DNA from 3 places in the Shewanella sp. SR43-8 genome. Region 1 is predicted to be linked to each of the others. Evidence: predicted binding sites of a transcription regulator. Region 1 holds the regulator's gene; each other region holds the start of a gene.

What was found. Region 1 encodes ArgR, which controls arginine synthesis, uptake and breakdown. Its sites were predicted from a motif close to ANTGAATANNTATTCANT; they were not measured.
Positions count from the first base shown of each region.
Region 2: gltB (glutamate synthase large subunit) is a predicted target of ArgR. The motif match lies at 5,387-5,404, and genes of this name have one in related genera.
Region 3: H5114_RS01575 (OadG family transporter subunit) is a predicted target of ArgR. The motif match lies at 6,466-6,483, and genes of this name have one in related genera.

Region 1 is NZ_JACJDX010000003.1:36,591-44,149, forward strand. Features, by position in the region: gene H5114_RS04300 (GNAT family N-acetyltransferase) at 147-812, shown strand; gene H5114_RS04305 (hypothetical protein) at 881-1,237, opposite strand; gene H5114_RS04310 (GNAT family N-acetyltransferase) at 1,283-1,840, opposite strand; gene H5114_RS04315 (hypothetical protein) at 1,844-2,062, opposite strand; gene H5114_RS04320 (META domain-containing protein) at 2,185-2,610, shown strand; gene argR (transcriptional regulator ArgR) at 2,777-3,247, shown strand; gene H5114_RS04330 (Dyp-type peroxidase) at 3,308-4,246, opposite strand; gene H5114_RS04335 (ABC transporter ATP-binding protein) at 4,728-5,759, opposite strand; gene H5114_RS04340 (iron ABC transporter permease) at 5,762-7,393, opposite strand; gene H5114_RS04345 (Fe(3+) ABC transporter substrate-binding protein) at 7,522-7,559, opposite strand, start outside.
Region 2 is NZ_JACJDX010000004.1:224,327-231,885, forward strand. Features, by position in the region: gene H5114_RS06835 (FAD-dependent oxidoreductase) at 1-879, opposite strand, end outside; gene gltB (glutamate synthase large subunit) at 885-5,333, opposite strand; gene H5114_RS06845 (TIGR01212 family radical SAM protein) at 5,856-6,833, shown strand; gene H5114_RS06850 (Hpt domain-containing protein) at 7,114-7,479, shown strand.
Region 3 is NZ_JACJDX010000001.1:365,876-373,434, forward strand. Features, by position in the region: gene H5114_RS01550 (pitrilysin family protein) at 1-548, opposite strand, end outside; gene H5114_RS01555 (YqaA family protein) at 607-1,035, opposite strand; gene H5114_RS01560 (dicarboxylate/amino acid:cation symporter) at 1,602-2,849, shown strand; gene H5114_RS01565 (sodium ion-translocating decarboxylase subunit beta) at 3,138-4,268, opposite strand; gene oadA (sodium-extruding oxaloacetate decarboxylase subunit alpha) at 4,278-6,062, opposite strand; gene H5114_RS01575 (OadG family transporter subunit) at 6,076-6,318, opposite strand; tRNA gene H5114_RS01580 (tRNA-Arg) at 6,920-6,996, opposite strand; tRNA gene H5114_RS01585 (tRNA-Ser) at 7,068-7,159, opposite strand; tRNA gene H5114_RS01590 (tRNA-Arg) at 7,168-7,244, opposite strand; tRNA gene H5114_RS01595 (tRNA-Arg) at 7,272-7,348, opposite strand; tRNA gene H5114_RS01600 (tRNA-Arg) at 7,376-7,452, opposite strand; tRNA gene H5114_RS01605 (tRNA-Ser) at 7,475-7,559, opposite strand, start outside.

The sequences.
Region 1 (7,559 bases):
TATCGATATAGCCTAACGCTTGTTGGCTAAGCTAAAACGATATCAAACATAAAACCGCCATTTGGCGGTTTTATTTTATTGGCGCTATCCAATTTGCACTAGCCGATGTAATAAGGTAATGATTTAATCTCGACACTGGGTTCATTATGTATCAAGCCACTTGGCTAGAAAAAAATATAATAGAAAAGCAAGCTGTTGCACCGCCATCCATAGGGGCGGAACCCATTGAAGGTGATTCGATTGCGAATAAGTCGATTGCGAGTCATCTTACCGCTTTAGAAGGCAACGCGATTGAACTTGCTGAAAGCAAACTCTCAGCGATTAAGCTCTGTACAATAAAAGAATGGTCAGCCATTAAATTATTCTATCGTCAGCATATGCCTTATGCGCGATTAGCTCAAAAAGAAGCGATAGCAGTTATTAATCACCTAAACTCAAACGCTACTGATAATCAAGACAGGAGTGATGACGTTAATAGAGCGACATTCAGACCGCGAAATATTATTGCCGCTATAAGAGTCAAACCAATAGGCCACTATCAACTGGTAAATGGATTGTTAGTTCACCCCGACTATCGTGGCCAACACCATGCAAGCCAGTTATTACAGTTTATTGCACCTAGATTAAAGACTAAACATTGCTTCTTATTTGCTCACCCATGGTTAATAGGCTTATATCAACAGCAGCACTTTGTGGCGATAGAACCGCGGCAAATATCGCAGTTACCAGCAGAAATCACCCAATTATACTATCGTCACCACTCTGAAGAACGACCACTGGTACTGATGCAGTTAAATAAACCTGAGCAATAATGCACATCAATGATTTAGCGAAATCATCCTAATGCGTAAACATAAATGAAGATAGTATAATAAATAGGTTAACAATGATCGAAGTGCGCACTTTCAATGCACATAAATGACACTTGCTGCATACTCATTATTGGCACATCTTTGACACTAATTGATGCCATATTGATCTGCTCAATTTGAGTAAATAAGGCTATTGCAGCATGATAGTCATTGGTTACACCACAAAATACCCATCTATCATGCCAGCGCACAAAATATCCTGATTGCTGCACTTGTAGATTATCCTTACTGTGCACACTTGCTTCAATGCAATCATATGATTCATTTGCCTCAGCCAATACCGCGGCAATCAGCTTCATGTTGTCAAATGCTGATAATCTTAAACCAAGGTAAGGTGAAAAAAGGGTTTCAAAGTCAGTACTCATTATATTCCTAATTAATAACCACTTTATTCACGCACCAAGACATAGTTAGCTGATGACATCAGCTGTAGAGGTGGCCAATAAACAATAATCACGTTGTTCAAAACGAAATTGATCAATCTGTGTCATCGCAGCTTTTTGTTGATGTGCCGCTAAAGAGCGAGCATTGTCTGCAGCAACATAGGTCACCATAAATGGAAAGCTAGTGTTTACTTGTTTTTTTAACTCACTCACTAACGCCGCAAACACGCCTTGGCCACGTTTTGACTCTTGGATCCAAACCGGCCCATATTGACACGAATTGGTCGTCGATAAAGCTTGCCCAGCCAACTCAGCGAACTTAATCTTTTGAATAATATGGCGATACAATGGTTGCGCGGAAAAAAATGACCATCTTGCGGCCATCACATAACCAATAATTTGCCCTTGCTCTTCTGCCACCATAAACCAATGTTGATTAATTAGCTGACCCACCTCACTTTTGGTGAATGAATGAGCATGTAATTGGTTATCTGAACCAGACAACTCATCATCTACATGAGCACGCTCTAACTGCACAATGGCAGTAACATCGGTGAATAACGCCTTACGGATAATAAATGACAATGATTATTCCTTTGGATCTGAATAGGGAGGTTGCTTCTTAGCCCATTCTATCACTAGCGCAACAGGCAGCGGAGACATAATTAATGTTCCTACGCCAATGAGCAATGCAATCACCAACATACCACTAACTTGCTGACCTATATCGCTTTGCCAATATAAGCCTACGCCCACCAGCAACATAATTAAGCCGATGATATGCAACACTTTGACTAATTTAATCATTTGACTCTCTTTAGTTCGTTAAATAATGTTCATTAATCCAAAAACTGACAATTATTTACTCTTTTATTAATGCTCAAGTAGTAGAATAGCGCCAATTTTTTCGTATTTGGAACCCTCTCAGCATGATAAAGCATATTCTCGGCGCCGCAGTTATAGTTATAGGCCTTAGTGCTTGCCAAAGTCCATCGGCCACTGTCTCAAATGAACAATTAATTGGTACTTGGCATGTCGACACCGTCCTCGACACTCCAACCATTAATAATAGTCCTGCAACGTTAGTTTTTGCCGCAGATGGCGAGTTAACAGGTAACAACAGTTGTAATCAGTTTTTTGGCAGTTATGCCCAGCAAGGTAACTTTTTACAGCTGGCACCAGCAGGCACTACCATGAAAGCCTGCGTTGACAGCTTTATGAGCCAAGAAGCCGAGTTGATGCAAGCTATTTCATTAGTACAACAAATTGATTTCTCAAAAGGAAAACTTAATCTATTGTCAGAAAAGGGTGATACTCTATTGGTACTGACAAGACAATCATCGCCATTATCTTAATCATTTATTGCTTAAATGAGTCACAGAACTAACACAAGTGTCAGCTTAAAGTTCCACTACAAAATGAATTTTTATTCAATAAATTTGATTTTTTCTTGACTTAATAAGTCAATCTATTCAAAATGTGCTAGATTTTTGAATAACAAATATAAGATGAAATATCATTATGCCAGCGACAAGAAATCAGGATGAGCTCGTACGAACTTTTAAATCGATTCTCAAAGAAGAACGTTTTGGAAGCCAGAGCGAGATTGTTAATGCGCTTCAAACCGAAGGATTCGGTAATATTAATCAATCTAAAGTATCGCGTATGCTCAGCAAATTTGGTGCTGTTCGTACTCGTAACGCCAAGCAAGAGATGGTCTATTGCCTGCCTGCAGAGCTAGGCGTTCCAACTGCGGGTAGCCCAGTTAAGAATTTAGTGCTAGATGTTGATCATAACCAAGCCATGATAGTGGTAAGAACCAGTCCAGGTGCAGCACAATTAATTGCTCGTTTGCTGGATTCAATAGGTAAACCTGAAGGGATATTAGGTACCATTGCTGGCGATGATACGATTTTCATTTGCCCTGCAAGTATAAAAACTATTGATGATACCTTAGAGACCGTTAGATCTTTATTCAATTATAGTGAATAAAATATCACTATAAAAAAAGCAATGCCATGGCATTGCTTTTTTTTTGCTTAACGCGGGTGGTTACGCATCATCGAATTGGGTTAAAAAATCTAATGATGGCACAAAGAATGATGATCCGGTCAACGCTTTGGTAAACAACATTAAATGATCATGATTTCCATGGCCATCACCGTGAACCATACTGCGAAGCATTTGTTCAAAATGTTCTGGAGTGCGGCACACAGAAATAAAAATCAGCCCTTGCTCTCGAATCGAACCATAAGGCATGCTTTGACGCAGGATTTCTAATGAATTACCTTGCGCATCTTTTAAATTAACTCGCTTGGTATGACTGGTTAATGGCTTATCTTCCGACTCATATTCAATATCATCAACTTTAGTTCGACCAAAAATATCTTCTTGTTTTTTCAGTGGTAAACGATGCCATTTACTTAAGTTATGCATGTATTTTTGTACATGAACATAACTACCAGAGGCAAACGCTTTATCTTCATTACCAACCAATGCAACCTCTTGACGATGGCGCCCCTTAGGGTTTTCGGTACCATCAACAAAACCGGTTAAATCACGGCTGTCCATAAAACGGAAACCACGCTCTTCATCAACTAGCTCAACCAAATCTTCAAACATTTGATTAATCTCATTTGCGACAAGATGTAAAATATCGTAACGGTCACAACGAATATGAATAAACAGATCATATTCCATTGCAGGTGCATCACGAATACCTTCATTCATAGCCGGAAAAGGTTTTAATAATGCTGGGCGCGCATCAGGATAAAAGGTATCCCAAAAATTAGCACCAATACCGACAAAGCCATTAAAAGCACTGTCTGCATATTGATCTGTGAGCTCATAGATGTATTGCGCCACATTAGCAATAGATGGACGTAACTGATCTTCAACACCATCATTGGCATTAAACATCAGGTACACACTGTGTAAATTACCTTCTGCGCAAATCCCTAACTGTTCACGAGGCATAGCTTGGTTATCCATATTAACTTGATCCACCTTAATACTAAATGTCGGCCTAAATGGTGATAATTTAACGCATTGAACTCATTAGAGAGCGATTCACATATCGTCTTAGTTTAGCTAATGATTAACTAACAATGAGCTTATCTTAATCAAATATAAATTACTTGAAGTGTACTCACATTTAGCTGATTTGTTTCACCTATTGCACTCATATTCTCTCAAGTAAAAGATTGAACAGCTGTTTTAATAGATGGCTCACTCAACTCAAGTTATAGGATATTCTTCGTTAGCCGAAATCATAATATTGAGCTTATTGACTCTCAAACTTGTCATTTATTTGATTAACAGACCCACACTTTTATGACTGCATGCTGCAAGTAATGGTCTATTTTAAATTAAAGCAGCACAGTGGGCTAGACAGTAAACGGTTTTATAACAGGTTATGATTCAAGTCTGATGTTAACAATTATGCTCCATATTAAGATGACCATAGCAATCGTTAATTAAAAATGACTAGCGGATGTGGCGCAATGTGAATATCAACTCGTTGGCCAGGTATTAGTGTCGTTGATTGACTACTTACATCCAAGATATCAGCGCCAACTTTCACTTGATAATGGCATACAGTACCCAAAAAATGCCTTTCAACAATACAGCCACGACCATTGGTATTAGGATGAACTTCAATTTGCTGCGGTCGTAATAATACTTGCCCTTGGCTTCCAATAGGCCAAGGTAATTTTTCAGTACTATTAAGATTTCCAAGAGCATAATCAACTTGATAACTCGTGGTTACAGTAACAGGTAAATAATTACCCGCGCCGAGGAAATCAGCCACGTAGCGCTCTTTTGGCGAACGGTATAAGGTTTCCGCTTTACCATGTTGAATAATGGCGCCATCTTTAAATAATGCCAGCTTATCTGCAAAGACAAATGCCTCATCTTTACTGTGTGTCACAAACACCGCACTCACATTTCGCTTTTTTAATATGGCACGAATTTCCAGCATCATCTCGTTACGTACTTGCGCATCAATATTGGAAAAAGGTTCATCAAGTAATAATAATTCAGGTTGATATGCTAAGGCTCGCGCAATTGAAACTCGCTGCTGCTGTCCGCCAGATAATTCATGAGGATAACGAGATGACAAGCCAGTTAATTTAACCAGCTCAAGCATCTCATCCAACCGAGTAAGGCGCTCCTTTGCATTAAGATTTTTAACGCCAAATAAAATATTATCCGCCACGGTTAAATGTGGAAATAAAGCATAGTCCTGAAAAATCATCCCGACACCACGTTGCTCACTGGCAACAAACACGTCATCACTGCTCATTACCTGGCCACTAATACTGATACTGCCTTGGCTAATGGTTTGCAAACCTGCAATCACGCGCAGCAGTGTGGTTTTGCCGCAACCACTGGGGCCTAATAATGCGACAATTTCGCCTTGCTGCAAGGTAAGATCTAAATGACGCAAGATCACTTGACCTTGATAATCACTACAGATATTTTCAATGGTTAAGGTTGACATAATTAGCCTTGTTGCTCCAAGGAGCGATTAAGATAAATCAATGGAACAAGCCCGACTAACACAATAACAATCGCGGCTAATGCACCATGTTCAAGCTTTTCATCTGAGACAAACTGAAACACATAAGTGGCTAAGTTTTCAAATCCGATGGGGCGTAATAATAATGCTGCGGGCAACTCTTTCATACTTTCAATAAACACCAACAATGCCCCGGCAAAAATCCCTTTACGCAATAACGGTAAATGAACCCGCCAAAGCAGTTGCAATGGGGTTTGCCCCAAGGTAATACATGCCATGTCCAAAGAAGGCGAAATGCGCTTATAACTGTTCTCTAAGCTACCGATAGATATGGCAATAAAACGTACACAAAAAGCAAAAATCAGAGCGAACACGCTGCCGGTCAATAACAATCCCGGTCCACGTTCACCCAGCCAATCGTAAACATCGTTAATCGCAAAATCAATAAATGTCAGTGGAACCAAAACACCAATTGCTAGGACTGTGCCCGGCAATGCATAACCAGTAGAACTGAGTCTAGAAGGAAGATAATCACTTTTACGCGGACTGACTCGACGGACAAACATCAATATCAGTGATAACAGCATACACACGGCACTCACGATAGCGGCAATGTATAAGCTGTTAAGGCTATATTGCCAAAAACGTGTATCCCAACTCTCGTTAAAATAATCAATGGCATAAACACATAACACGGTAAAAGGCAGCAAGAAGGCAAGAAATAACAATAAAGTGCAGTAGCCTAGCGCAATCCATGCCTTAGTTGATGACAACACATATCGATCGGCTTCATTGAAGGATGATTGTTTTTGAAATAATTGTTGTTTGCGACGGGCAAATCGTTCAACACCTATCATAGAGAACACCACCAGCAACATAATTGCCGATAATTTAGCGGCAGCCGTTAAACTGCCATAGCCAAGCCATGTGTCGTAAACGGCTGTGGTTAGAGTAGGAACGGCAAAATAGCTTACAGTGGCAAAGTCTGCTGCGGTTTCCATAGCCACTAGGGCAACGCCAACAGCTAAAGCAGGCCTTGCCATGGGTAATGCCAGTCGCCAAAAACTGCGCCACGGACTGCACCCCATTACCCGTGATGCATACAATAAACTTGATGATTGCTCCATAAAAGCGGTGCGGGCTAATAAGTAAATATAAGGGAATAGTACTAACGACAGTATTATTGCCGCTCCGCCAAGGCTGCGTATCGCGGGGAAATAATAATCATGGGGTGATTGCCATTCAAACCAATCCCTTAGTGTACGTTGCACTGGGCCGGCATAATCGAGCATATCAGTATAAACATAAGCAACAATATATGCTGGCATGGCTAATGGAAGCAGTAATAGCCACTGAAAGTATCGTCGAAAAGGAAAGTCACAGCGGGCAATTACCCACGCAGCAGGAATAGCTAATAGCAGCGAGCCGAGTCCAACCAATAACATCAGTAATAAGCTATTGGCTATGTATGTCGGCAACACTGTATTAAATAAATGGCTAAATACAGCTTCGTCAGGAAGAGTGGATTGCACTATTAAGGCAATCAGCGGCAATATTAATATTACCGCGATAAAATAACCAGTAAGCGACCAGCCTCTGGTTAGGCCTAAAATCATAAATAATACCGAGTTAACTCAGCGCACCCAACTCATTTTATCAATACTATTAATCGTAGCAATAGTGCGCTAAAAATGGTTACGTGCGCTTGGCTTGGAGGTTGATCGTCTATTGAGGATCGCCATAATTACAGGTCAAATTTCACTTCGTCGAGTAATTTAACTG
Region 2 (7,559 bases), on a different contig from region 1:
GCCGCCTAGCACCACGACATCTTTACCTTCAAGGCTTAGATACGGTGTCGCTTCGTCTTGAGTACCCATAATGTGATGAGTATTACCAATAAGATACGGCAGGGCTTGGATCACGCCTTGGGCATCTTCATTAGGCAGTTTTGCTTTCATGGCGGTGTAAGTACCCATACCTAAGAATACAGAATCGTATTCATCTAACAGGCTTTGGAAGCTCACATCTTTTCCGACAGTGACACCCATTTTGAATTTGATGCCCATACCTTCAAGCACTGAGCGACGTGTCGCCATGACCTCTTTATCAAGCTTAAATGACGGTATGCCGTAAGTGAGCAAACCACCAATTTGTGGATACTTGTCATACACTACTGTTTGCACACCATTGCGTGCCAGAATATCTGCACAGCCAAGACCTGCAGGACCCGCTCCAATGATGGCAACACGCTCTTTACGAGGAGTCACTTGAGTCATGTTTGGGCGCCAACCTTGTGATATGGCAGTATCGGTAATGTATTTTTCAACACTACCAATAGTCACAGCACCAAAGTCATCGTTTAAGGTACAGGCACCTTCACATAAGCGGTCTTGTGGGCACACTCGGCCACAAATTTCTGGCAGCGTATTGGTTTCATGCACCAAGTCTGCCGCCTCCATAATCCGGCCTTCTTCTGCCAGTTTTAACCAGTTTGGAATGTAGTTATGCAGTGGGCATTTCCATTCGCAATACGGGTTGCCACAGTCCAGACAACGATCAGCTTGCTGCTTGACTTCTGGTTGTGTAAACGGCTGATAAATTTCAATAAATTGTGTGGCACGTTTCTTGGCTTCATGTTTTACCGGGTCTACTCGACCCACTTCGATAAATTGAAAGTCATTGCTCATAATAATTACCCTGCTTTTACCACTAATTCCGGACTCTTCTGCTCAATTTTTAGCAGGTCAGCAACGGCAATATTCGTTGGTTTAACTAATACGAAACAATCCAACCAGTTTTCAAAATCACTCAATATCATTTTGGCATGCTCACTGCCTGTTTCTTCATAATGAGTTTCAATAAGACCTTTTAAGTGCTGCTGGTGGATTTTTGATTCTACTTTATGGGTGTCGACCATTTCGGTGTTTACCCGACGATTAAAACGCCCAAATTGGTCAAACACATAAGCAAATCCGCCTGTCATACCTGCACCGAAGTTAACTCCAGTTTTACCTAGGATAACCACGATACCACTGGTCATGTATTCGCAACAATTATCGCCACTGCCTTCAACGACAGCGATGGCGCCAGAGTTACGCACAGCAAAACGCTCACCCGCTTGGCCTGCGGCAAATAATTTACCGCCCGTTGCGCCATACAAACAGGTGTTGCCCATAATGGCACTGCGTTCACTCTGGAACGGGCTACCAATAGGAGGATGAATAACGATTTTACCGCCTGACATCCCTTTACCAACATAATCATTGGCGTCGCCGCAAAGCCTAAGTTCAAGACCTGGGCTATTCCAAACCCCAAAACTTTGTCCTGCGCTACCGCTAAAACCAAGGGTTAACGGTTGTTTTGCGCCCGCGACCCCGACTTTAGTGGCAATATAGCCTGACAGTGTTGCGCCAACAGAGCGATCGGTATTATTAATTTGATATTGATAAGTAAACGGTTCACCGAGATCAACTGCCGTACGACAATCAGCTAACAAGGTTTGGTTTAACTGACCCACATCTGATGGCGGATTGATTTCTTTCCATGTCAGTGACGTATTTGGCTGCACTTTAGGCTTGTATAAAATCGGCGCTAAATCTAAGCCACGTTGCTTGTCTGTTTGACCTTCAATCGCATACAACCAGTCGCTGCGTCCGACTAAATCTTCGAACTTGGTGACACCTAATGCTGCCATCCATTCACGCACTTCTTGAGCAACAAACTCAAAGTAGGTCATGACACGTTCTGGTAAGCCGTGATAATGATTATCACGTAAGTTTTTATCTTGTGTCGCAACACCTGTGGCACAGTTATTAAGATGACAAATACGTAAGTATTTACACCCAAGCGCGATCATAGGCACAGTGCCAAATCCAAAGCTTTCAGCCCCGAGTAATGCAGCTTTAATCACATCAGTACCGGTTTTTAAACCGCCATCCACTTGTAAGCGAATTTTATGACGTAAGCCATTTTCTACCAGTGACTGATGCACTTCCGCTAAACCGAGTTCCCAAGGAGAACCAGCATATTTCACTGAGGTGATTGGGCTTGCACCAGTACCGCCATCGTAACCCGATATGGTGATCATATCGGCATAGGCTTTGGCGACACCCGTTGCAATAGTGCCAACGCCTGGTTCTGAAACCAGCTTGACCGACACCAAGGCTTTTGGATTGATTTGTTTTAAATCGAAAATAAGCTGAGCCAAATCTTCAATAGAATATATATCATGATGTGGTGGCGGTGAAATGAGGGTCACACCGGGACGTGCATGACGTAATCCGGCAATTTCCACACTCACTTTATGACCAGGTAACTGACCACCTTCACCGGGTTTTGCCCCTTGTGCCACTTTAATTTGCAGCACATCAGCGTTAACCAGGTAGTGAGCTGTCACTCCAAATCGACCAGATGCAATTTGCTTAATGGCTGAGTTACGTTCGCTATTGAAACGACGCGCGTCTTCTCCGCCTTCACCTGAGTTTGAGCGACCGCCAAGACGATTCATCGCAACCGCTAATGCTTCATGGGCTTCAGGGCTTAATGCGCCAATACTCATGGCGGCACTGTCAAAGCGTGAGTAAAGTGTTTCAGCGCCTTCAACAGTCTCTTGCTCAACTGCGTCAAGCTGGCCTTTAATGCCAATTAAATCGCGCAGCGTTGCCACTGGGCGATCATCAACCAAACGAGTAAACTTTTTATACTCAGCGTAGTTTTTGTCTTTTAGTGAAGCTTGCAAGGTATTGACTACATCTGGGTTAAAGCAGTGATATTCGCCGCCTTCAACATACTTAAGCAAGCCACCTTGTGGTAGCGGTACATGGGCGCGATAGGCCGCAGTATGGAGTATTTTTTGGTCATCGGCGATATGGTTAAAGCTAACCCCTTCAATACGGCTGATTACGCCTTTAAAGCACAATTCAATCACATCACTGGCTAAACCGACGGCTTCAAACTGTTGGCTACAACGGTATGATCCGACGGTACTAATGCCCATTTTTGACATGATTTTACGCAAACCTTTTTCAATGCCATAACGGAAGTTAAGCATTAATGGGGTCACATCATCTATCTGATGCAATTTTGCCATCGCAGAAATAGACTCGTATGCCAAGTAAGGGTAAATGGCTGTTGCGCCAAAGCCGATTAGTACCGCAAAATGATGTGGATCACGAGCCGATGCGGTTTCAACAATAATGTTAGTGTCGCAACGTAAACTTTTATCGACTAAACGTCGCTGCACAGCTCCGACAGCCATTGCGGCTGGGATCACTTGAGCATTTTTTGCAACCGCGCGATCAGACAAGACTAATAATGTTGTGCCACTGCGCGCCAAGCGTTCTGCTTCGTCTGTTATACGACGAATAGCCTGCTCTAAGGTTTCTTGAGCATCGTAGTTCAAGTCAACTGTATTGGCGCGATAGTTAGTGCTATCGAGTCCAAGTAATTGGTTAAAATCGCTGAATAATAAAATTGGCGAATTAAACATTACTCGGTAAGCATTACCTGTGGTTTCGCTAAAAAGATTTTGTTCACGTCCTACACAGGTCGCGAGCGACATTACGTGTTTTTCACGCAAGGGGTCAATCGGTGGGTTGGTCACCTGAGCAAATTTTTGACGGAAATAGTCATACAAGGAGCGTGACTTTTTCGACAATACAGCCATAGGTGTATCATCGCCCATTGAGCCAATGGCTTCTTCGCCTTTGCTGGCTAGTACCCAAATAACTTGCTCTAATTCTTCACGAGTAAAACCAAACTGTTTTTGATATTGCAGCAGTGTTTTGGCATCGAAGCCACTTGAACCTTGTTTTGTCGGCGCAATTTGCTCCGCAGGGATCAATGTCTGACTGTTTTTAGCCATCCACTCTTTGTAAGGATGACGACGCTTTAGGTCATTATCAATTTCAAATGAGTGATACAAGCGACCATTTAAGGTGTCTAAGACTAATAACTCGCCAGGCCCAACACGGCCTTTTTCAATCACTTCATCGGCGGAATAATCCCAAATACCCACTTCAGACGCTAAGGTGAGGATACGATCCTTGGTTATAACGTAGCGAGAAGGGCGTAGGCCGTTACGATCAACTGCACAGGCAGCATGGCGACCATTGGTCATTACAATGCCTGCAGGGCCATCCCACGGCTCCATGTGCATTGAGTTAAAATCATAAAAAGCTTTTAACTCGTCATCCATTTCAGGATTAGATTGCCATGCAGGTGGAATAAGCAAACGCATCGCACGGTATAAATCCATGCCACCGGATAACAGCATTTCGAGCATGTTATCTAAAGAAGACGAGTCTGAACCGGTTTCGTTAACAAAAGGGGCCGCTTGTTGTAAATCGGGTAATAAAGGCGAGTTGAATTTATAAGCACGCGCTCTTGCCCATTGACGGTTGCCGGTAATGGTATTGATCTCACCATTATGAGCGAGATAACGAAACGGTTGTGCTAATGGCCATTTTGGCGATGTATTCGTTGAGAAGCGTTGGTGAAATAAGCAAATCGCACTTTTTAAACGAATATCTGCTAAGTCTGTATAAAATGATGGCAGGTCTGCTGGCATCATTAATCCTTTATAGACTATGACTTGCCCAGAAAGACTAGCAACATAAAAATCTTTATCATCTGTTATTTGTTGCTCAAGACGGCGACGAGCCATATATAAGCGACGTTCAAGATCTTTCTCACGCCATCCCACTGGCGCGTTAATCAATACTTGATAGATTTGTGGCAAGCTTTTCCGGCCAATCTCCCCCAGAACATCTGGATTGATCGGAACTTTACGCCAGCCAGCGACACTTAACGTTTCTCTTTGTAGTTCTTTTTCTAAAATGAACTTCGCTTCATCAGCGCGTTGCTCATCTTGGCTAAGAAATAGCATACCCACCGCAAATTTGCGGCTTAAATGCCAATCATTTTCAGCCGCAATCGCTTCAAAAAAATCTGTAGGCATTTGCATTAATAAACCACAGCCATCACCTGTGCGTCCGTCAGCTGCAATACCACCACGATGCTTCATTCGATCGAGACCATGAATCGCGGTACGCACAATACGGTGACTCGCGTCTCCGTCCATTTGTGCAATCAAACCAAATCCGCAATTGTCACGCTCAAAACTGGGATGATACAAGCTCATACAAAAAACCCCCTAAACCTCTACTAGATACGACTCGGGGTAAATTTGAAGAATATCCATAGATATGCACCCGAACCATCCAAATTAAACCGAGAATGCATAAAGGTCAAACCAAAAAAATGCAACAAACTGAAATATAATTACTAGAAAAAGGTAATAAGCTGTCAAGTTTACGTTAACGTAAACTGTGTTTTTAGCGCTATAACGTTCTGAATAAAAAGAATTTTAGAAAAAAATTAAATTACTGATTACCTTTTTGTAACAATAGCGGTTAATTGTTTTTGAAACAAAAATAATGAATTTTATTTCAAACACAGTCTTTGGGTAAAAAATTATTATAAATGAGTAAATATTCACTTTTATGTAGATGTAAATAAACTAAATTGTTTTAAACGTTATTTAGTTTGTACATAAGTTTATAACTCGCTTGAGTTAATAGACTGTTTTATTGATTTAGCACCAAGACAGGTGTTTATCGACTGACTACACTGGCGAACTTTGGCGTAATAATGAGACTGTATTTTGGGTTTAGATGACTACGTAAATACGTTTGGCCTGTATTGCAAACGTCTATATGGACAAAGGGTAAAAAAATTAACCATTGATGCCCAATTTACTTGTCCTAATCGTGATGGCACCTTAGGGGTGGGAGGGTGTACTTTTTGCAACGTTGTCTCATTCAGTGGTGAACGAGGTAGAGAACAACCGATAGCGATACAATTAACTGAAGGCAAAGTACGTGCGCAATCAGCAAAAAAATGTACTTCTTCGGTGAATATAAATACTGCACCCACAGCTAAATATATTGCTTATTTTCAAGCTTACACTAGTACTTATGATGAGTATGAAGTGCTTAAGCAAAAATATGATCAAGCGCTGGAGGATAGCGATATTGTAGGGTTACATATTGGTACTCGTCCTGATTGTGTTCCTGATCAAGTAATTGATTTACTGGTTGAGTATCAACAACGAGGGATAGAAGTATGGCTAGAATTAGGCTTACAAACCGCCAATGATCATACTTTAAAGCGGATTAATCGTGGCCATCTGTTATGCGAATATCGTCGGACGGTAAAAAATGCCCGCGCTAGAGGCATTAAAGTGTGTACTCATTTGATATTAGGGCTCCCAGGCGAAACGTCGATTGACTATTTTAATAGCTTACAAACTGTATTAGGCATTGGTGTAGATGGACTTAAATTACATCCTTTACATGTTGTTGAAGGCAGTACGATGGCGAAGCAATGGCGTTATAATGCTATGCCATTATTGACCCTTGAAGAGTATGCCGCTGAAGCTGCAAAACTTATTCGACATACTCCAAAAAATATTATCTTTCATCGGGTAACTGCTTATGCCAAAAAACCAATCTTACTCGCCCCAGATTGGTGTGCTTTTCGCTGGGATGGCTTGGTTGCGATCGTAAACGAGTTACGTGAATTTGGTGGGCAAGGCAGTGCATTAATCGCTAGCCAACCTAAAACCTCTTGGGGCGAGTGATCGCTGCGGGTCGATTATTGGCAATCAAATAGGTTCAACATTTAGGTCGATTTTTGTGATGTTATATAGGAGTGATAACTATTATCACTAAAAATTTGGCTGAAAAATTATCAATGTGAGGTATTTTTAAACATTGGTAATACCAGTTGAGTAGTTATGTTGAAAAAATGTGATATTTTGTCATTAAATAGCGGTTAAATATTAGCAAGCCTTGCATAGGGTATTTTACTCGGTATCATATTTATAACTTTATAGCGTTATATTTGATAGAGGTGCCTTAATGGCCACAACGCAGTTAGACTCAATATTGGATCTCAATACGCTTGAGCAATATATCAGTGCCATTGGAGCTGGAACGTTATTGAAAAGCGTCGTGTTATTCGAGCAGCTAATGCCTGAATATATCAGCAGCCTAGTGAAAGCGGGTGATGCAAATGATAAAGACACCTTATGTGCAGAAGCTCATAAATTTAAAGGTGCAGCAGGGTCTGTTGGCCTGAAACGCATTCAGCAATTTTCACAGTTATTACAACACGGTGAAGAAGCTAAATGGGAAACCGAACACAAGGTATGGCTTGCTGCAATCGTTGAGCATGCTGCCAAAGATTTACAACAGTTGAAAGTATACTTGGAAGCAAAAGCGTAATTTCCATTATGCTAGTCACTATCTGTTTAGATAAATACCTAGACGAGTGCTGAAAGTCATGCTGTTTAAGTGCCTCTTAT
Region 3 (7,559 bases), on a different contig from region 1:
ATGCGCTGAGCGCGCTCATTTTTAACGGTTTCACGTTGCACCTCAAATTTTTCGCTGGTGAGCGCTGGCAGTAAAAAACCCATACGATCCGACTCTAACCACAGCATTTTTTCTAACTGGTTACTCGGAACCGTTTCAAAGTAATTGGTTCTATCAGTATTGGTACTGCCGTTTAATGTTCCGCCCGCTTCGGTCACCACTTTAAAATGTTGTTCATCCTCAACGTGCTGTGAACCTTGAAACATCATGTGCTCAAATAAATGGGCAAAACCACTGCGCCCTGCTAGTTCTCGCGCCGATCCCACATGATAAGTCACATCGACATGAGCCAAAGGATCTGACTTATCTTGATGTAAAATAACCGTTAGACCATTGGCTAACTGATATTTTTTATAGGGAATACTCACTTGGTTTTCTTGCGGGGTCGCGATTTCGATTAAGGTGACACCTTGGGGTAAACTCGATGCTTGCTGAGCGTTATATGCACAACCACTCAACGCTGCGCTGATGGCAGCAGCCAGTATCCATTTATTTACATTTAGTTTCAAAACTGATTCCTTCCTTTTATAACAAATATAACCATGACGGTTACACAGATAATGGCTATCAAAAATCGACCGAATACATCACCAGTAACACTATGAGGCTATAACGGATAAGCTTACCGACAAACATAAAAAATGATGCCGGCACAATAGGAATTTTAAGCCATCCAGCCAGTAAACATAATAAATCACCAATTATTGGTAACCAAGATAACAGTAACGCCCACGTACCATATTTTTCTATCCACGCAAGCGCATAACGATATTGTCGGCTTTGAATATCTTGAGGATTTTTGGCTAATCGCCCTGCTCGACCAAGACCATAACTGGTTATCGCCCCGAGTGTATTTCCGATACTAGCCAGTATCAATAATTCAAGCCATGAAGAGGGGGTTTGATTAAGTAAAGCTACCAGTAAGACTTCAGAGCCACCAGGCAGTAAGGTGGCGGCTAAAAACGCACCGCTGAACATTAACCATAAATTTGTCATCAATAGACCTTAATACTCATTAATAGTTTCATTATGTTCACTATTCAATTTATTTTTATTGAGCCTTTAATATGAATGTAAGCCCAACATATCTCGCTCAAGATCCGGTGCATCAATCTTAAAATGATGTATCTCAGGCCAAGATATTGACCTAAACACCCTAGTGGTAAAACGATGAATTACGCAAAAAACGCAAGCTTTTCTGACTAAACTGACAAAATTAAAGTCGTTATCATGCAAATACGTTAATAGGGAGTGAAATACTTAAAGTTATAATAACAAATTTATTTATTCTTATAAGTTATAATAAAATAACGTTGTTTGTCATTCGATCACTTCATACAATACGATTAATATTTATTAACCTTAACGAATTTAATTGATCGTTATTAAGCGTTAATACCGGCTATTTTTTTAAAGACTAGCCAGTAATATCGCACGATGTCGCCAATAGAGGGGTTAACTTTTTAGTAATTCATAACTCATTAATAAACATAATGAGTCTCGCACAACGACCTTGTCTACTCAAATTGAGTAGCGCCATAATGACATAATTTGGAACTTTCATGATATTGCAAACCCTCAAACGCATCCCTTTTTGGCAGAAAGTCATTGCTGGCTTTGTTTTAGGCACACTCACAGGTGTCGGATTAGGCGAATCGGCGATAATGTTAAAACCGCTGGGTGATTTGTTTATTAGTGCCATTAAAATGCTGGTCGCGCCTTTAGTATTTTGTGCCATTGTGGTCAGCATTACCTCTCTAGGCTCGCAGGGTAATTTAAAGCGTTTAAGCTTTAAAACGTTAGCCATGTTTATGTTTACCGGCACAATTGCTTCATTTATTGGCTTAACGGTCGGCAGTCTGATCGATATGGGCGGCAATCTTGCTTTAGCCACAACAGAGGTGCGCGAGCGTGATATTCCAGGCTTCGCCCAAGTGTTGCTCAACATGATCCCAGTCAATCCGTTTGCATCATTAGCTGATGGCAATGTGTTGCAAATCATCGTATTTGCCGCGCTAGTTGGTATTGCCATTAATGCAGTCGGCGAAAAAGCCGCACCGTTAAAGAACGTTATTGAAGCTGGTGCTGAAGTGATGTTTCAATTAACCCGTATGGTGCTAAAACTGACACCAATTGGCGTATTTGGCCTAATGGCGTGGGTTGTAGGTGAGTATGGTTTGAGCACATTATTACCATTAGGTAAGTTTATTATGGCGATTTATATTGCCGCACTCATCCATATCATTTTTGTTTACGGCGGGTTAGTAAAGTTTGCTGCAGGGTTAAGTCCTGTGCAATTTTTCCGTAAAGCCATGCCAGCGCAAATCGTAGCCTTCAGTACTGCATCAAGTTTCGGAACCTTACCTGCCAGTACCCGTTGTTCAGAGGCGATGGGCGTATCAAAACGATACAGTGCGTTTGTATTACCCTTGGGCGCAACAATGAACATGGACGGTTGTGGTGGTATTTACCCTGCGATTGCCGCCATTTTTATTGCACAAATTTACGGTATCCCGCTCGACATGACCGACTATATGTTAATTGCAGTCACGGCAACGGTTGCTTCTGTCGGTACCGCAGGTGTGCCAGGTAGCGCGATGGTGATGTTAACTGTGACATTAGGCGTAATAGGCTTACCACTTGAAGGTATCGCCTTTATTGCGGCTATTGACCGTATTATTGACATGATCCGCACGGCAACGAATGTCACTGGCGACATGATGACCGCGGTTGTTATTGGTAAGAGCGAAGGTCAGCTTGATGTTGAACAGTTTTACTCGGATGACAAGCCAATTGAACAAACAGCTTAATAACACCGAAAACAATATTGTATAAATGAATAAGCCAGCACTTTATCGTGCTGGCTTATTGCTATTAATTGCAAAGACAAATCTCTCTTCGTACGACTAAATACCACAGTAACCGCTTTAAAGATTAAAAAAGCTAAGCAAAATTAGACCATTTTAATCCCACCATCCCCATAATAATCAACAGTAAACAGACGAATCAAATCAACTTAGTAGACTCACTAAACAGCCTAAAGCCATTAAGATTTAGGCTGCATTTCGATGAGTCTGCTTAAGCAGAAAATAGACGCTTTAGCCCAAAACAGCCAATAACACACCAGCAGCGACAGCACTGCCCAAAACACCGGCAACGTTAGGTCCCATCGCGTGCATCAGCAAGAAGTTTTGGTTGTTAGCCTCTAAACCAACTTTATTAACCACACGGGCAGCCATTGGCACGGCAGAAACCCCAGCGGCACCAATAAGTGGATTAATTTTTCCACCAGAAAGCTTACTCATTAATTTAGCCATCAATACACCAGAAGCGGTACCAATGCTGAATGCAACCGCCCCCAGGATTAAAATACCTAACGTTTCTATACGAAGAAATTGATCCGCAGATAACTTAGACCCAACGGCTAGACCTAAAAATATCGTCACTATATTGATTAACTCGTTCTGAGCTGTTTTTGATAAACGATCAACCACGCCAGATTCGCGCATTAAATTACCCAAGCAGAACATGCCAATTAAGGGCGTTGCCGCGGGTAAAAACAAAATGGTTAAACCAAGCACCATCAGTGGGAAAATAATTTTCTCTTTCTTACTGACCTCACGCAATTGCTCCATTTTGATTTCACGCTCGGCTTTGGTCGTGAGCAGTTTCATAATTGGCGGCTGAATAAGCGGCACGAGTGCCATATATGAATATGCAGCAACAGCAATTGCCCCTAACAATTCTGGCGCGAGTTTAGAGGCTAAGAAAATCGCCGTTGGACCGTCTGCACCACCAATAATCGCAATGGCTGCAGCATCTTGCATACTAAACTCAAACCCAGGCACCCAATTTAAGGCAATAGCACCGAGCAAGGTGGCAAAAATACCAAATTGTGCAGCCGCACCCAGTAGTAGCGTTTTAGGGTTAGCAATTAGTGCGCCGAAATCAGTTAATGCACCGACACCCATGAAGATGAGCAACGGGAACACCCCAGTCTCGATCCCAACATGATAAGCGTAAAATAATAAACCACCTTCATCAGTAAAGCCGGCATTAGGAATGTTGGCTAATATTGCCCCAAATCCAATGGGTAATAATAATAACGGTTCAAAACCTTTCATTATTGCTAAAAATAATAACAAACAACCAACAGCCATCATTAGCAGTTGGCCACCAGTAAAGTTAGCGATACCCGTTTCTGCCCAAAAGGCCAATAATCCTTCCATCTCGACCTCTTATGCTAATGATAACAATGCTGAACCTACGGTTACGCTGTCACCTTGTTTAACTATTAACTGAGTGACAACACCATCTTGTTGAGCGCGAATTTCAGTTTCCATTTTCATTGCTTCAAGGATGATGATCACTTCACCGCTTGTTACCGCTTGACCATTGCTCACTAGCACTTTAAAAATATTACCCGATAATGGCGCAGCCATAGTGCACTTAACCTCGCCTGCAGGCGGTGAGGCAATTTGAGTTGGCGTTGCAACTGCTGGCGCGGCTGAAGCGGAAGCTGGCGCAATGTGACTTATTTCCCCTCCTTCGCTGACTTCGACGACAAAATGCTGACCTTCTACATTGACGCGATACGTTGCAGGGCCGCTATCGACTTTAACGTTAAGATCGTCGGCGCTTGGTATAGGTTCAAATGCATCCGGATTACCGCGATTTTTAAGAAATTGCAGACCAATTTGATTGAACAAGGCGTAAGTCATTACATCATCGTCAACGTCTTCAGCTAACGAGATACCTTGATCTGCAGATATTTCAGCTAACTCATTACGTAGTTTGTCGAGTTCGGGTGCAATCAAATCTGCCGGCCGACAAGTAATAGGCTGCTCGCCTTTTAACACTCTAGCCTGAAGCTCAGCATTAACCGGCGCTGGCGTCGCACCGTATTCGCCTTTTAACACGCCTTCGGTTTCTTTGGTCATGGACTTATAACGCTCGCCCATTAATACGTTAATCACCGATTGCGAACCAACAATTTGTGATGTTGGGGTGACTAATGGAAGAAATCCTAAGTCTTCACGCACCCGCGGGATCTCCTCAAGCACGGCATCCATTTTATCAGCAGCGCCCTGCTCTTTTAATTGATTTTCCATGTTGGTTAACATGCCACCAGGCACTTGAGCGCGTAAAATACGTGAGTCGATACCTTTTAATGCACCTTCGAAACGCACATACTTTTTACGCACCTCACGAAAGTAAGCGGCAATCTCTTCTAGCAATACCATATCGTAACCGGTTGCTCTGTCAGTATCTTCAACCATAGCCACTAAGGTTTCGGTGGCGCTGTGGCCGTAAGTCTGGCTCATTGAAGAGATAGCGGTATCGAGCACATCAACACCTGCTTCAATGGCTTTTTGATATGTAGCCGTGCTCAGGCCCGTTGTTGCATGACAATGCATCGACACCATTAGGTCGGTTTGCGATTTTAAACGGCTGATCAGATCGTAAGCTTGCATCGGTTTAAGTAAACCAGCCATGTCTTTAATGCATAATGAATCAGCGCCCATATCTTCTAAACGCTTTGCCATATCGACCCAAGTATCAACAGAATGAACTGGGCTAGTAGTGAAAGAAATTGTTCCTTGAGCATGACCGCCAACATTTTTAACCGCTTTAACCGCGGTTTCAAGATTACGCACGTCGTTCATCGCATCAAAAATACGAAAGACATCGACGCCATTGGTATGCGCTCGTTCGACAAAACGCGTAACAACATCATCGGCATAATGACGATAACCTAATAAATTTTGGCCTCGAAGCAACATTTGCTGCGGGGTATTAGGCATAGCTTTTTTGAGTTCACGAATGCGATCCCAAGGGTCTTCACCTAAATAGCGAATACAAGAGTCAAATGTGGCCCCTCCCCATGACTCAAGAGACCAAAAGCCTATTTTGTCTAACAGTGGTGCAATAGGTAACATATCGTCAATACGTAAACGTGTTGCGAGTATTGATTGGTGTGCGTCACGCAGGACAACATCGGTTAATGCTAACGGCTTGATCATAATGACTCCAAAATTATTTTGCGCGGTATTGATGTATCGCAGAAGTGATAGCGGCAACCAACTTAGGATCTATCCCAACGGTTTTTGCACAACCTGTCGTTGCTGGCCCAGTGACAGGCTCCTCGATAGGTGCAGGAAAAAGCTTGGCAACAATGCCAATACCAATGATTAAGATACTCAAAAAAATAAATACTAAGCCCATGCCCATTACCATAATGCCAAGTGCATCAGATAACTGCTCTGATATCGATGTCATGTGTCCTCACTTTTTCTATTAAACATCAAACTATCACGCTGGCTATTATGTATCGTGCGCTAATGCGCGATCGCGGTGCAATATCACAAACCTGCACCAAGACAGGAACACCGTTAACGATTACATAAAGCGCATCAACTATTCAATAAAGCATAAATATTCATGTTGAACGCGTATTCAATGAAGTTGTATTTTCATGGTAAAACTGCAAACTGAGATTAAAACCCAAAAAACCGTCACAAAATATAAACAAATTAGCGCCACAATGCTATCTTTTTGTAAATTGGTCTTACCAAATTAGTGATATTAGATGAGGTTGGATCAATAAATCTCAATAAATACAGGCATAATTTATTAAATCATCAATGAATTTCGCTTAATAAGCTTTAAATTAGTAAAACCATGATAAGAACAACGATATGAGTCATATTTTATTGATTTAACAGCTTGATAAAATGAATAACAAATCACGACTTGGGAGATAAGTGAATAAAGATGTAAATATCAGCTTTTGTTGATAAAGGGCTTAGGCGTGGATAAGAAAATAGTCTAAAAATGAACCATAAAAAAAGCCCTGCAATAATGCAGGGCTTTTTTATTATGGTGCGCGTGGGAGGAGTCGAACCTCCGACCGCCTGGTTCGTAGCCAGGTACTCTATCCAGCTGAGCTACACGCGCAAAATCGTTACAACATGCCATTCATCAGTATCGCTGTAGTTAGCATTAAAATGCTAACTATACTTAATGAATGGCGGAGAAGGAGGGATTCGAACCCTCGATGGGATTTAAAGCCCATACTCCCTTAGCAGGGGAGCGCCTTCGGCCACTCGGCCACCTCTCCGCAATATATGGTGCGCGTGGGAGGAGTCGAACCTCCGACCGCCTGGTTCGTAGCCAGGTACTCTATCCAGCTGAGCTACACGCGCATAAATTGGGTTTTAGTGAAACATGAATGGTGCGCGTGGGAGGAGTCGAACCTCCGACCGCCTGGTTCGTAGCCAGGTACTCTATCCAGCTGAGCTACACGCGCATTCATGTTTAACACTATAATAGATAATGGTGCGGATGGGAGGATTCGAACCTCCGACCGCCTGGTTCGTAGCCAGGTACTCTATCCAGCTGAGCTACATCCGCATCGTATATCTATTGTAAGAAATGGCGGAGAAGGAGGGATTCGAACCCTCGATGGGATTTAAAGCCCATACTCCCTTAGCAGGGGAGCGCCTTCGGCCACTCGGCCA